Linked DNA regions of Rhizobium sp. SSA_523. The protein of the gene in region 2 interacts with the protein of the main gene of each other region in a pairwise test. Links are inferred from orthologs where the notes say so. Each region holds a gene or a part of one and is shown on either strand. Other genes may lie near its edges. The genes, in order: QTJ18_RS13285 and QTJ18_RS12560.

What was found.
Region 1: the proteins of QTJ18_RS12560 (region 2) and QTJ18_RS13285 interact in binary tests that used the Escherichia coli proteins (3 or more experiments, as listed by UniProt). The link is inferred for Rhizobium sp. SSA_523 from one-to-one orthologs.

What each region holds. Positions count from the first base shown.
Region 1 is NZ_CP129382.1:1,007,704-1,013,963, reverse strand. The notes cover bases 1-2,778. They hold QTJ18_RS13285 (P-II family nitrogen regulator), read right to left. Parts: upstream 1,670-2,778; coding sequence 1,331-1,669; downstream 1-1,330. Other genes in these bases: QTJ18_RS13280 (NAD(P)H-hydrate dehydratase), read left to right, coding at 2,007-2,778; glnA (type I glutamate--ammonia ligase), read right to left, coding at 1-1,260. In the rest of the region: more of QTJ18_RS13280, read left to right, coding at 2,779-3,563; QTJ18_RS13275 (DUF72 domain-containing protein), read right to left, coding at 3,588-4,394; excinuclease ABC subunit UvrA, read right to left, coding at 4,441-6,260. UniProt on the Escherichia coli protein: P-II indirectly controls the transcription of the glutamine synthetase gene (glnA). P-II prevents NR-II-catalyzed conversion of NR-I to NR-I-phosphate, the transcriptional activator of GlnA. When P-II is uridylylated to P-II-UMP, these events are reversed.
Region 2 is NZ_CP129382.1:860,706-867,186, reverse strand. Bases 1,595-4,593 are described here. They hold QTJ18_RS12560 (two-component system sensor histidine kinase NtrB), read right to left. Parts: upstream 3,669-4,593; coding sequence 2,520-3,668; downstream 1,595-2,519. Other genes in these bases: dusB (tRNA dihydrouridine synthase DusB), read right to left, coding at 3,665-4,593; ntrC (nitrogen regulation protein NR(I)), read right to left, coding at 1,595-2,523. Also shown: QTJ18_RS12570 (methyl-accepting chemotaxis protein), read left to right, coding at 1-996; more of ntrC, read right to left, coding at 1,072-1,594; more of dusB, read right to left, coding at 4,594-4,663; QTJ18_RS12550 (bifunctional 2-C-methyl-D-erythritol 4-phosphate cytidylyltransferase/2-C-methyl-D-erythritol 2,4-cyclodiphosphate synthase), read left to right, coding at 4,990-6,186; QTJ18_RS12545 (CinA family protein), read left to right, coding at 6,183-6,481.

The DNA.
Region 1 (6,260 bases), 150 kb from region 2 along the record:
TTCGAGGGCTTCGCGCAAGGAGCCGCAGACCGTCGGGATCTTCTTCAATTCCTTCGGCGGCAGGTCGTAAAGATCCTTGTCCATGGCCTTGCCCGGATGGATCTTGTTCTTGATGCCGTCGAGACCGGCCATCAGCATCGCGGCAAAGCCCAGATAGGGGTTCTGCGTGGGGTCGGGGAAGCGGACTTCCACACGCTTGGACTTCGGACCGGAGCCGAAGGGAATGCGGCAGGAGGCCGAACGGTTGCGCGCCGAATAGGCGAGCAGAACCGGAGCTTCATAGCCGGGGACCAGGCGCTTGTAGGAATTGGTCGTCGGATTGGTGAAGGCGTTGATCGCCTTGGCATGCTTGATGATGCCGCCGATATAATAGAGGCAGCTCTCCGACAGGCCGGCATATTCGTCACCGGCGAAGGTCGGCTTGCCGTCCTTCCAGATCGACTGGTGCACATGCATGCCGGAGCCGTTGTCGCCGAACACCGGCTTGGGCATGAAGGTTGCCGTCTTGCCATAGGCATTGGCGACCTGATGCACGACATATTTGTAGATCTGCATCTTGTCGGCATTGCGCACCAGCGTATCGAACTTCACACCCAGTTCGTGCTGGGCGGATGCCACTTCGTGGTGATGCTTTTCGACGACAACGCCCATTTCGGTCAGAACCGTCAGCATTTCCGAGCGCATGTCCTGCAGGCTATCGACCGGCGGAACCGGGAAATAGCCGCCCTTGACGCGCGGGCGGTGGCCGAGATTGCCGGTTTCGTAATCCGTATCGTCGTTCGACGGCAGCTCGGAGGAATCCAGCTTGAAGCCGGTGTTGAACGGATCGGCCTTGTACTTCACGTCGTCGAAGACGAAGAATTCCGGCTCCGGGCCGACAAAGACCGTATCGCCGATGCCCGATGCCTTCAGATAGGCTTCCGCCTTTTTCGCCGTGCCGCGCGGATCGCGATTATAGGCTTCGCCGGAGATCGGATCGAGAATGTCGCACATGATCACCATGGTCGACTGGGCAAAGAACGGATCCATGTGGACCGTGGCCGGATCGGGCATGAGAACCATGTCGGACTCATTGATAGCCTTCCAGCCGGCGATCGAGGAACCGTCGAACATGACGCCATCGGCGAACATGTCCTCATCCACAGCCGTGACATCCATCGTGACGTGCTGCAGCTTGCCCTTGGGGTCGGTAAAGCGCAGGTCGACGAACTTGACGTCGTTCTCCTTGATTTGCTTCATGATGTCGCTTGCGGTCGTCATGGGTTCTCCCTTGATTGCTCTGTCTTGTATGAGGATCCGATCTTGTCCGGTCGGATTTCTTGCTGGAAGATCAGATCGCGTCCACGCCGGTCTCGCCGGTGCGGATGCGAACGACTTCCTCGATATTGGACACGAAGATCTTGCCGTCGCCGATGCGCCCCGTCTGGGCTGCATTGCGGATGGCATCGATCACGGCGTCGACATTCTCGTCGGCCAGCACGACCTCAACCTTCACCTTCGGCAGGAAGTCCACGACATATTCGGCGCCCCGATAGAGCTCCGTATGTCCCTTCTGGCGCCCGAAGCCTTTGGCCTCGGTGACCGTGATACCCTGCAGTCCGACCTCTTGAAGCGCTTCCTTAACTTCATCCAGTTTGAAAGGCTTAATGATCGCTTCGATCTTTTTCATGAGAAAATGTCTCTCCGCTTCTCCCTTGGGAGCGGGCCTGAAGTCCCACCCGCCCGTCGTTATGCAGGTATTGTGCCAGTCGTCCCGGCCAGGCGCAGGAGAGGGGCAAAGCGCCCGAACCACCGCAATCCTTCTGATACCAAATGCGTTCGAAAAGCAGGCTATGGTTTTGCCGCGCGGCTGGCAAGAGCCTGCCCCTGCTGTCCCATCCTTGTTTTCGCGAATTCCGTTTTTCCAATGGAAACAGGCCATTATTTGGGCGAATGCCTAAAATGTAAACTCTCTATCCCCTGTTTATCCGCTTGTCTTTTGACCACGGCATGGTTTCAATACGCCCATGTCGGCACATGCAAAAATTCTGCTCACCCCTTCGGAAATGGCGTCGGTCGATGCGGCGGCAGCGGCATCCGGCCTGTCCTCCTTCGGCCTGATGGAACAGGCGGGCTTTGCGGTGGCCGCCGCCGCGCTTCGCCATTGTCCTGGCGCCAGCCGCTATATCCTCCTGTGCGGGCCGGGCAAGAATGGCGGCGATGGCTTTGTTGCAGCGCGCGCATTAGCGCAGTCCGGCGCCGTCACCGCCGTGCACGCACTTTCGGCATCCGGCGGCTGGAGCGGCGATGCCGAACTTGCCCGCCTGGCCTGTCCCTGTCCCTGCCTGCCGTTGGACGATTATCAGCCTCGGCCCGGCGATCTGGTGATCGACGCCCTGTTCGGCGCGGGCCTTTCGCGCGATGTGCCGCCGGCCGTGGCGGCGGCGATCGAGAGGGTGGAGGCGGCAGGACTGCCCGTCCTGTCGGTGGACCTGCCGTCAGGAGTGTGCGGGCTGACCGGCCAGGTGCGCGGCAAGGCCTTTGCCGCAGCCCGCAGCGTGACTTTCATGACGCGCAAGCCCGGCCATGTTCTGATGCCGGGCCGGGCGCTCTCGGGTGTCGTGGATGTGGCCGATATCGGCATTCCGGACCGCTTCCTGCACAGCCATGCCGGAGCGCTCCGGCTCAACGAGCCCGGGATCTGGCTGCCGCTGGTGCCGGAGCTGACGGGCGCTGCACACAAATACCGGCGGGGACATCTGGTCGTGTTCAGCGGCCCCGCCTCGCATACCGGCGCGGCCCGCCTGTCGGCAGCGGCCGGACTGGATGCCGGGGCGGGCCTTGTCACCATTGCCGCGCCGCAGGACAGTCTGGCGGTTCTGGCGCCGGCGCTGACGGCCATCATGCTGCGCCAGATCGATGACGAGAAGGCTTTATCCGACTGGCTGAGTGACGCCACGATCCACGCCTTCGTCATCGGCCCCGGTTTCGGGATCGGTGAAAAGGCGCGGCGTCTTACCGAAGCGGCTAGCGGCAAGCCTGTTGTGGTGGATGCGGATGCGATTACCGCTTTCGCCACCTGCCCGCAAAGGCTTTATGCCGCCTTTGCCGACACGGATTCGCCGAAGCTTGTGCTGACGCCCCATGAAGGCGAGTTCTCGCGCCTCTTTCCCGATATTGCCGATGCCGCCGACACAGGAAAGGTGGAGAAGGCAAGATCCGCTGCCGCACGCGCCGGCGCCATCATCGTCTACAAAGGCGCCGACACGGTGATTGCTGCGCCTGACGGGCGTGTGCTGATCAACGAGAATGCACCGCCCTTTCTGGCAACGGCCGGTTCCGGCGATGTCCTGGCCGGCATGATCGGCGCGCTTCTGGCTCAGGGCATGCCGAGTTTCGAAGCGGCCGCGGCCGCCGTCTGGCTGCATGGCGAGGCGGGGCAGGCAGCGGGCCCCAGCCTCACCGCCGAAACGCTGGTTCCTCATATCGCCGCGGCCCGGGCAAAGCTGGCGGCGATCCAGGCAGGGGAGAGGGGCGATTTGCCGCGACCGACGGCCGGCACGGTTGTTGCAAGACCTTTCTGACGCGCCGCCCGGTCGATTCCGCGACTAGTCGGCGAGGCGCTGCTGCAAAAGGCGTGCGCCGTTCGGCGCATTCACCTTGCCGCCGGAGATGAAGAAGGCAAAGACATCGCGCGGTTGCTTTTTCGGGCGATGATCGGCATCGATCCTTGCAAGATCCTCCGGGACAGAACCCGTCGCATAGCTGCGCAGCCGCTTGGCCCAGTGATCGATCTCCGGCTTCGGATAGCAGCTGGCGATCTCGTCCTCACCCTTTTGCAGCCGGGCATAGACGAAGTCGGCGGTCACATCGGCAAACATCGGATATTCGCCGTGATCGGCGCAGACGGCCGCCACCTCATGGCGCCGGAGGAGATCGATGAAAGCCGGGTCGCAGAAACTCGCATGGCGCGGCTCCACCACATGGCGGAGCGGCAGGCCGTCGAGTGTCTTTGGCAAAAGGGAGAGAAAGGCCTCGAAATCGTCCGGCTGGAAGGTCTTGGTGGCCATGAATTGCCACAGGATTGGGCCGAGATGCGGGCCGAGCTCGGCGATGCCCTGGTTGAGAAATTTCTCGATCGAGGGGCCGGCCTCCGCCAGCACCTTGCGGTTGGTGCAATAGCGGCTTGCCTTCAGCGAGAAGACGAAGCCTTCCGGCACTTCCGAGGCCCATTTGGCGAAGGTGGCGGGCTTCTGGCTGGAATAATAGGTGCCGTTCACCTCAATCGCCGCCAGTTCGCGCGATGCAAATTCCAGCTGCCGCTTCTTCGCCAGCCTGTCAGGGTAGAAGCTGCCCTCCCAGGGATCGAAGGTCCAGCCGCCAATTCCCGTGCGGATGATGCCCGATGCCGTCATGATCATTTCCCTTGATTGCCGCGGGCGGGGCCGTCGAAGCCGGATATCACTCCGCCGCCTGGATCTTCTTGATGGGGCGCCGTTCCAGAAGCTCCTTGAGGAATTGGCCGGTATAGGAGCGCTTCTCCTTGACCACATCCTCCGGAGTGCCGACCGCCACCACCTGACCGCCGCCGGTTCCGCCTTCGGGGCCGATGTCGATGATCCAGTCGGCCGTCTTGATGACTTCGAGATTGTGCTCGATGACCACCACCGAATTACCCTGGTTGACCAGTTCGTGAAGCATTTCCAGAAGCTTGGCAACGTCGTGGAAATGCAGACCGGTCGTCGGCTCGTCGAGGATATAGAGCGTGCGTCCGGTCGAGCGCTTGGACAGCTCCTTGGCGAGCTTGACGCGCTGCGCCTCGCCGCCCGAGAGCGTATTGGCCTGCTGGCCGACCTTGATATAGCCGAGGCCGACATCGAAGAGCGCCTGGAGCTTGTCGCGCACCGCCGGCACGGCCGAGAAGAATTCGACGCCTTCCTCCACCGTCATGTCGAGCACATCGGCGATCGATTTGCCCTTGAAGGTGACGTCGAGCGTCTCGCGATTGTAGCGCTTGCCATGGCAGACATCGCAGGTGACGTAGACATCCGGCAGGAAATGCATCTCGATCTTGATGACGCCGTCGCCCTGGCAGGCTTCGCAGCGGCCGCCCTTCACATTGAAGGAGAAGCGGCCGGGCTGATAGCCGCGCGCCTTGGCCTCCGGCAGGCCGGCAAACCAGTCCCGGATCGGCGTGAAGGCGCCGGTATAGGTGGCGGGATTGGAGCGGGGCGTGCGGCCGATCGGCGACTGATCGATATCGATGACCTTGTCGATGAATTCCAGCCCGTCGATCCGATCGTGATCGGCCGGGATTTCCCGGGCGCCCATCACACGGCGAGCCGCCGCCTTGTAGAGCGTTTCGATCAGAAAGGTGGACTTGCCGCCGCCCGAGACGCCGGTCACGGCGGTGAAGAGGCCGAGCGGCACGGAGGCCGTGACCGATTTCAGATTGTTGCCGCGCGCACCGACAACCTTGATCTCCTTGCCCTTCTTGGGCTTGCGCCGATCGGCGGGCACGGCCACGCCCCGTTCGCCGGAGAGGTACTGCCCCGTCAGCGATTTCGGATTGGCCATGATCTCCTGCGGCGTGCCGGCGGCCACCACCTGTCCGCCATGCACGCCGGCGGCCGGGCCGATATCGACGACGTAATCGGCGGTCAGGATGGCATCCTCGTCATGCTCGACGACCAGAACCGTATTGCCGATATCGCGCAGATGCTTCAGCGTGTCGAGCAGCCGCGCATTGTCGCGCTGGTGCAGACCGATCGACGGCTCGTCCAGCACGTAGAGCACGCCGGTGAGGCCGGAGCCGATCTGCGAGGCGAGCCGGATGCGTTGGCTTTCGCCACCCGAGAGCGTTCCCGAACTGCGCGACAGGCTGAGATAATCGAGGCCGACATCGTTGAGGAAGCGCAGCCGGTCGCGAATTTCCTTCAGGATGCGAACCGCGATCTCGTTCTGCTTGGCCGTCAGCGTATCCGGCAGCGCCTCGAACCAGTCGCGGGCGACCCTGATCGACATTTCGGTGACTTCGCCGATATGTTTCTTGCCGATCTTGACGGCCAGCGCCTCCGGCTTCAGGCGATAGCCCTTGCAGGCGGGGCAGGGCGCCGCGGACATGTAGCGCTCGATCTCCTCGCGCGCCCAGGCGCTGTCGGTCTCCTTCCAGCGCCGCTCGAGATTGGGCACGATGCCCTCGAAGGTCTTGGTCGTCTTGTAGGATCGGGCGCCGTCGGCATAGGAAAACTCGATCTTGTCCTCGGTCCCGCGCAGGATCG
Region 2 (6,481 bases):
GAATTGGCAAAGCCGTTCCTGCCTGCGCTCGATCAATTGCGCCAGGATTACAATGCCACTGCGGCCAAGCTCCGCGGTACGCTGGAGACGATCCTGGAAAATGCCGGCGCCATCGCGGCTGCCTCGCAGGAAATCCAGACGGCCTCCAACGATCTCGCCCGCCGAACGGAACAGCAGGCCGCTTCGGTGGAGGAAACCGCCGCCGCGCTCGAGGAGATCACCACGACCGGTGCCGATTCCAGCAACCGGGCGCAGGAAGCAGGTCGCCTCGTGCGCCGCACAAAGGAAAACGCGGAATATTCGGGTCAGGTCGTGCGCCAAACCGTGGACGCCATGGGGCGGATCGAGCAATCGGCAGGCGAGATCGGCAATATTATCGGCGTGATCGATGAAATTGCCTTTCAGACCAATCTTCTGGCGCTGAATGCCGGTGTCGAGGCCGCACGCGCCGGCGAGGCTGGCAAGGGCTTTGCCGTCGTGGCGCAGGAGGTGCGCGAACTCGCCCAGCGATCGGCCAAGGCAGCCAAGGAGATCAAGGCACTGATCTCGGCCTCCAATGACCATGTGAAGAACGGTGTGACACTGGTGGGCGATACGGGCAAGGTGCTGCAGGAAATCGTTGCCCAGGTGCTGCAGGTCGACAGCAATGTCGGTGCGATTGTCGAAGGCGCCCGCGAGCAGGCAACCGGCCTGAAGGAAATCAATATCGCCGTCAACACGATGGACCAGGGCACGCAGCAGAATGCGGCCATGGTGGAGCAAACCTCCGCCGCCGCCCATAGCCTGGCGCGCGAGGCCGAGCGCCTGTTCGAATTGATCGGTCAGTTCGATATCGGCCATGGCAGCGCCTCGGCCGGACGGACGGGCGGTGCTGCAGCGGGGTCGCGGCGCCCTGCGCCCAGATCCTCAGCGCCTGCGGCAAGCTACGGCTCCAGACTGCCGCTTTCAACGCGCGGCAACGCGGCACTCAAGACCGAGAACTGGGAGGACTTCTAGGGCCTTTAGCGTCGGGCGAATAACCGGAAACGGCCCGCCGCTACGGAGTCTTTTCTCGACGCACCGCGTGCGGGACTAAGTCGTTCTCGAGCTGCGATAGACCGAGACACCGAGTTCCCTGATCTTCTTGCGCAGCGTGTTGCGATTCAATCCCAGAAGATCAGCAGCCTTGATCTGATTGCCGCGGGTGGCCGTCAGGGCCGCCAGGATCAGCGGGTATTCCATTTCCGTCAGCACGCGATCGTAAAGGCCGGGCGGCGGCAGATTGTCGCCGAAGCTGGCGAAATAGGAGCGCATATTCTCCTCGACCGCCTGAGCAATGGTGAGATTGCCCTGCCGGGCGCCCATCTTGTCGATCGGGCTGTCGGGCACATCCGAACGCAGCTCCTGATCCATGATCTCGCGCGTGATGACGTCCTGCGGATAGAGCGCCATCAGGCGGCGGACGAGGTTTTCCAGTTCGCGAACATTGCCCGGCCAGGCATAGGCCTTCATGATCTCCAGCGCCTCATTATCGAAGCGCTTGGTTTCGAGCCCCTCCTTCTCGCCCTGCTGCATGAAGTGCCGGACAAGATCGGGAATATCCTCGGCCCGGTCCCGCAGGGGCGGCAAGCGCAGCGGCACGACGTTCAGCCGGTAATAGAGATCCTCGCGAAACAGGCCCTGATTGATCAGCTGCTTCAGATCCTTGTTGGTCGCTGCGACAATCCGGACATCGGTGCGGATCGGCGTCCGACCGCCAACCGTCGTATACTCGCCCTGCTGCAGAACCCTGAGGAGCCGGGTCTGCGCATCCATCGGCATGTCGCCGATTTCGTCGAGAAACAAGGTGCCGCCTTCGGCCTGCTCGAAACGGCCGGTAGAACGGTTCTGCGCGCCGGTAAAGGCACCCTTCTCATGGCCGAACAATTCCGACTCGATCAGATCTCGCGGAATGGCAGCCATATTGATGGCCACGAAAGGACCGTTGCGGCGCTTGCCGTAATCATGCAGCGCGCGCGCCACCAGCTCCTTGCCCGTTCCCGATTCGCCGGTGATCATCAGCGTCAGATCCGTCTGCATCAGCCGGGCCAGAACGCGGTAGATCTCCTGCATGGCCGCAGACCGGCCCACCAGCGGCATCCCGTCCTGCGAATCATCGTCCAGTTTCGCCGGCTTGCGCTTGGGTTCGGCAAGCGCCCGTCCGATGATGGCGATCAGCTCCGTCAGGTCGAAGGGTTTGGGAAGATAGTCATAGGCGCCCTTTTCCGAGGCCTTGATCGCCGTCATGAACGTGTTCTGCGCGCTCATGACCAGGACCGGCAGCTCCGGCCGCGCCTTCTTGATCCGCGGCAGAAGGTCGAAGGCGTTTTCATCCGGCATCACGACATCCGTCACCACCAGATCGCCGTCCCCCGCCGAAATCCAGCGCCACAGCGTCGCCGCGTTCGAGGTGATACGGACATCATAGCCGGCACGGGTGAGCGCCTGGTTCAAGACGGTGCGGATGGCCGCATCATCGTCGGCGACAAGGATCGTAGCGGTCATTTCAGGCTTCCTGTCGTAGTCATGGAACGGCTATCTTCGCTCGAACCGCCATCCTTGTGCATCGGCATGAGGACGCGGAAGACGGTGCGGCGGGCCTGGCTGTCGCATTCGATGATGCCGCCATGTCCGCCGATGATCTTGGCCACGAGCGCCAGACCAAGGCCTGAGCCATTGGTCTTGGTGGTGATGAAGGGGTCGAAGAGATGCGGCAGCAGATCGGGCGGAACGCCCGGCCCGTTATCGATCACGCAGAACTCCAGCGGCAGGGAGATCTTTTCGCGGGTGCCGGCGACGGAGAGCCTGATGCCCGGACGATAGGCCGTGGTGAGGAGGATCTCGCCATCCGGCTGGCCGCCGATCGCTTCCGCGGCATTCTTGATGAGATTGAGGAAGACCTGCACAAGCTGGTCGCGATTGGCATAGACGGGCGGCAGAGACGGATCGTAATTTTCGACGATCTTGATGTCGCGCGCAAAGCCGGCCTTGGCCACGGCCTTCACATGATCCAGGATCGCGTGAATGTTCAAGGGTGCGCGATCCACCGGACGCTCATCGGAAAAGACCTCCATACGGTCGACGAGCGAGACGATCCGATCCGTCTCGTCGCAGATGAGCCGCGTCAGAGAGCGATCTTCATCGGCAACGGAGGTCTCCAGAAGCTGCGCCGCGCCGCGAATGCCCGATAGCGGGTTCTTGATCTCATGCGCCAGCATGGAGGCAAGCCCGGTCACGGAGCGTGCCGCGGCCCGGTGCGTCAGCTGACGGTCGATCTTGTCGGCCATGCTGCGTTCCTGAAAGACCACCACCACAGAGCCCGGCTCGCTGACGACCGGCGCGACGTACAGATCCACCAGCTTGTCCTGCCCGAGGCGCGGCGATGAGAGATCGACGCGATATTCGTTGACGGGGGCCTTGCGCTCGCGCACCTGATCGATCAGCGCCAGAAGCGGGCTGCCGAAGGGAATGAAGGTGGAGATCTTGTTGCGCGCCAGATGCGTGGTGCTGGCGCCGAAAAAGGCTTCCGCCTCCCAATTGGCAAACGCGATCCGCCCCTCTTCATTGACGAGAATGACGGGATTCTGGACGGAATTCAGGACCGCCATGGCCAGCGCATTGCCGCCCTGATCACCCTCAGTTGCACTCATGCGGCCTCCCTGGACGCTTGTCCGGCATTTCCTGCAATTTCCTGCTGAAGCACCTGCAAGACCCTGTCAGGATCTCGTTGCGTCATGACAGCCGCCTTGACGGCGGGGGCCAGATCAGCGGCATTCCGATCGAGATACCAGCCGACATGTTTGCGGGCGTGGCGCAGCCCGGCCTCGCGGCCGTAGAATTGCAGCATCATCTCATAATGTTCGCAGGCAATATCGGCGCGCTCCTGCGCTCCCGGCTCCGGCGCGCCGGCCAGCACGCCGCAATGCCAGGGGCGTCCCTGTGCGCCGCGGCCGACCATCACGGCATCGGCTCCGGACCGGCGCAAGATCTCGGCTGCATCCTCGACGGTCTCGACGTCGCCATTGGCGATGAGCGGGATGCGGATGGCGTCCCTCACCTGGCGAATCGCGTCCCAATCGGCGCGGCCCTCGTAGAATTGCATGCGCGTGCGGCCATGCACGGTGATCAGGCTCACGCCGGCGCTTTCGGCGCGCGCGGCAATGTGCGGCGCGTTGATCGACTGCTCGTCCCAGCCGAGCCGCATCTTCACGGTGACGGGCACGCTGACCGCTCCCACAACCGCCTCGATCAGCGACAGGGCGTGATCGGGATCCCGCATCAGGGCCGAGCCGGAATAGCCGCCCGTCACTTTCTTGGCGGGACATCCCATGTTGATGTCGATGATATCGGCGCCATTGGCTTCGCAGATCCGCGCCGCCTCCGCCATGTAATGCGCCTCCCGGCCCGCAAGCTGCACCATATGCGGCGAGATACCGGTGCCTTTCAGCCTTTCCCAGGACTCGCCCTTATTATGCGCCAGCTCGCGGCTTGCCACCATTTCCGTCACCACCAGGCCTGCGCCGTAGCGCCAGGCGAGCTGCCGGAACGGCAGGTCGGTGACGCCTGACATGGGCGCAAGCACGAGCCGGTTCCGGATGGGAACCGTCGCGAGAGCAAAGGGGGATGCAAGATCGGCAGGACTCAATTGATGATCTTTCGGGCAGGCGGTATTTCTGCCCTATTTTTATTCACTGTTTCCGCATTTGCCAAGAGCTAATCCCTCGGACAGGATTTTGTCGCGGCGCTTCTGGAAATGATGCTTTTCTGTCTATAGGGATCTCATGTCAATTGCACGGGACATCCGGCCGCAGGGGGATGGATCGCAGCTCTTTCAACCAGATCCGCCAAAGCCGACCAAGGGCCCCGCCCTGTATGTCGTGATCCTTTCATGGCTTGGCCCTGCATGGCCAGGACCTATATGGCGTGGAAATGGTGGACCGGACAGGAAGACGGGGAAACAAGCGGACGGACATGATCATCGGAACAGTCATCGTTGCCGCCGGACGCGGCGAACGCGCGGGGAGCCCCGAAGAAGGGCCGAAACAATATCGGCCGATCGGCGGCGAGCCGGTGATCCGCCGCACCTTGCGCGAGGTTTTGAACTGGCCGCGGCGGGGGCCGGTCGTGGCCGTCATCCATCCCGATGACGAGAGCCTGTTTGCCAGCGCCTGTGCCGGACTGAGCGGTGCTTCCGATCTGCACATCACCCATGGCGGCAGTACCCGCCAGCAGTCCGTTCTGTCCGGCCTCAGGCGGCTGCGCGACAGCGAGGCCACGCATGTGCTGATCCATGACGCCGCCCGCCCCTTTCTCGACCACGCCCTTCTCGACCGCGTCGCCGGCGCCTGGGAGGCGGGTCTTGCCGCCGTCATTCCGGCTCTGCCGGTGACGGATACGCTCAAGCGTGCGACGCCTGCGGCAATGATCGAGGACACGGTGCCCCGCAACGGGCTCTGGGCCGCCCAGACCCCGCAAGGCTTCGTGCTGGCGGACATTCTGTCGGCCCACGAGGCCGCCTTCCGATCCGGCCGAAGCGATTTCACCGATGATGCCTCGATCGCCGAATGGGCGGGAATGCCGGTGCATCTGGTGGAAGGCTCCGCCGATAATGTGAAACTGACCCTGAAGCGAGATATTGCCATGGCCGATGAGAAACTGTCCCGCCAGCCACTGATCCCCGACGTGCGGACCGGCAACGGCTATGACGTGCATCAACTCGTGCCGGGCGACGGCGTGACCCTGTGCGGGGTCTTCCTTGCCCACGACCAGGCGCTGAGGGGCCATTCGGATGCCGATGTCGCACTGCATGCCCTGACGGATGCTCTGCTTGCCACCTGTGGCGCTGGCGATATCGGCGATCATTTCCCGCCCTCCGATCCGCAGTGGAAGGGCGCGCCGTCGCGCATCTTCCTCGCCCATGCCGCCAAGATCGTCCGGCAAAATGGCGGGATCATCACCAATGCGGATGTGTCGATCATCGCAGAGGCGCCGAAGATCGGGCCGCACCGCCAGGCCATGCGGCAGAACCTTTCCGACATTCTGGAGATTTCCATCGATCGTTGCTCGATCAAGGCGACCACCAATGAGACGATCGGCTTTGTCGGACGGCGTGAAGGCATTGCCGCCATCGCCACGGCGACGGTCGTTTACGGAGCGATCACCCCATGAGCGATCCAAACAGCGAAAACCTGCACCTTGCTCGTCAGGTGATCGAGACCTATTGCCAGAAGGGCTGGATGGTCACCGCCGCCGAATCCTGCACGGGCGGGCTGATTTCGGCCGTGCTCACGGAGGTGGCGGGCTCATCCGCCGTCGTCGATCGCGGCTTCGTCACCTATAGCAACGAGGCCAAGATGGACCTGCTGGGCGTGATGCCGGCAACGCTCAACGCCTTCGGCGCCGTCTCCCGCGAAACCGCGCTGCAGATGGCGCATGGCGCGCTGATGCGCTCGCGCGCCACGTC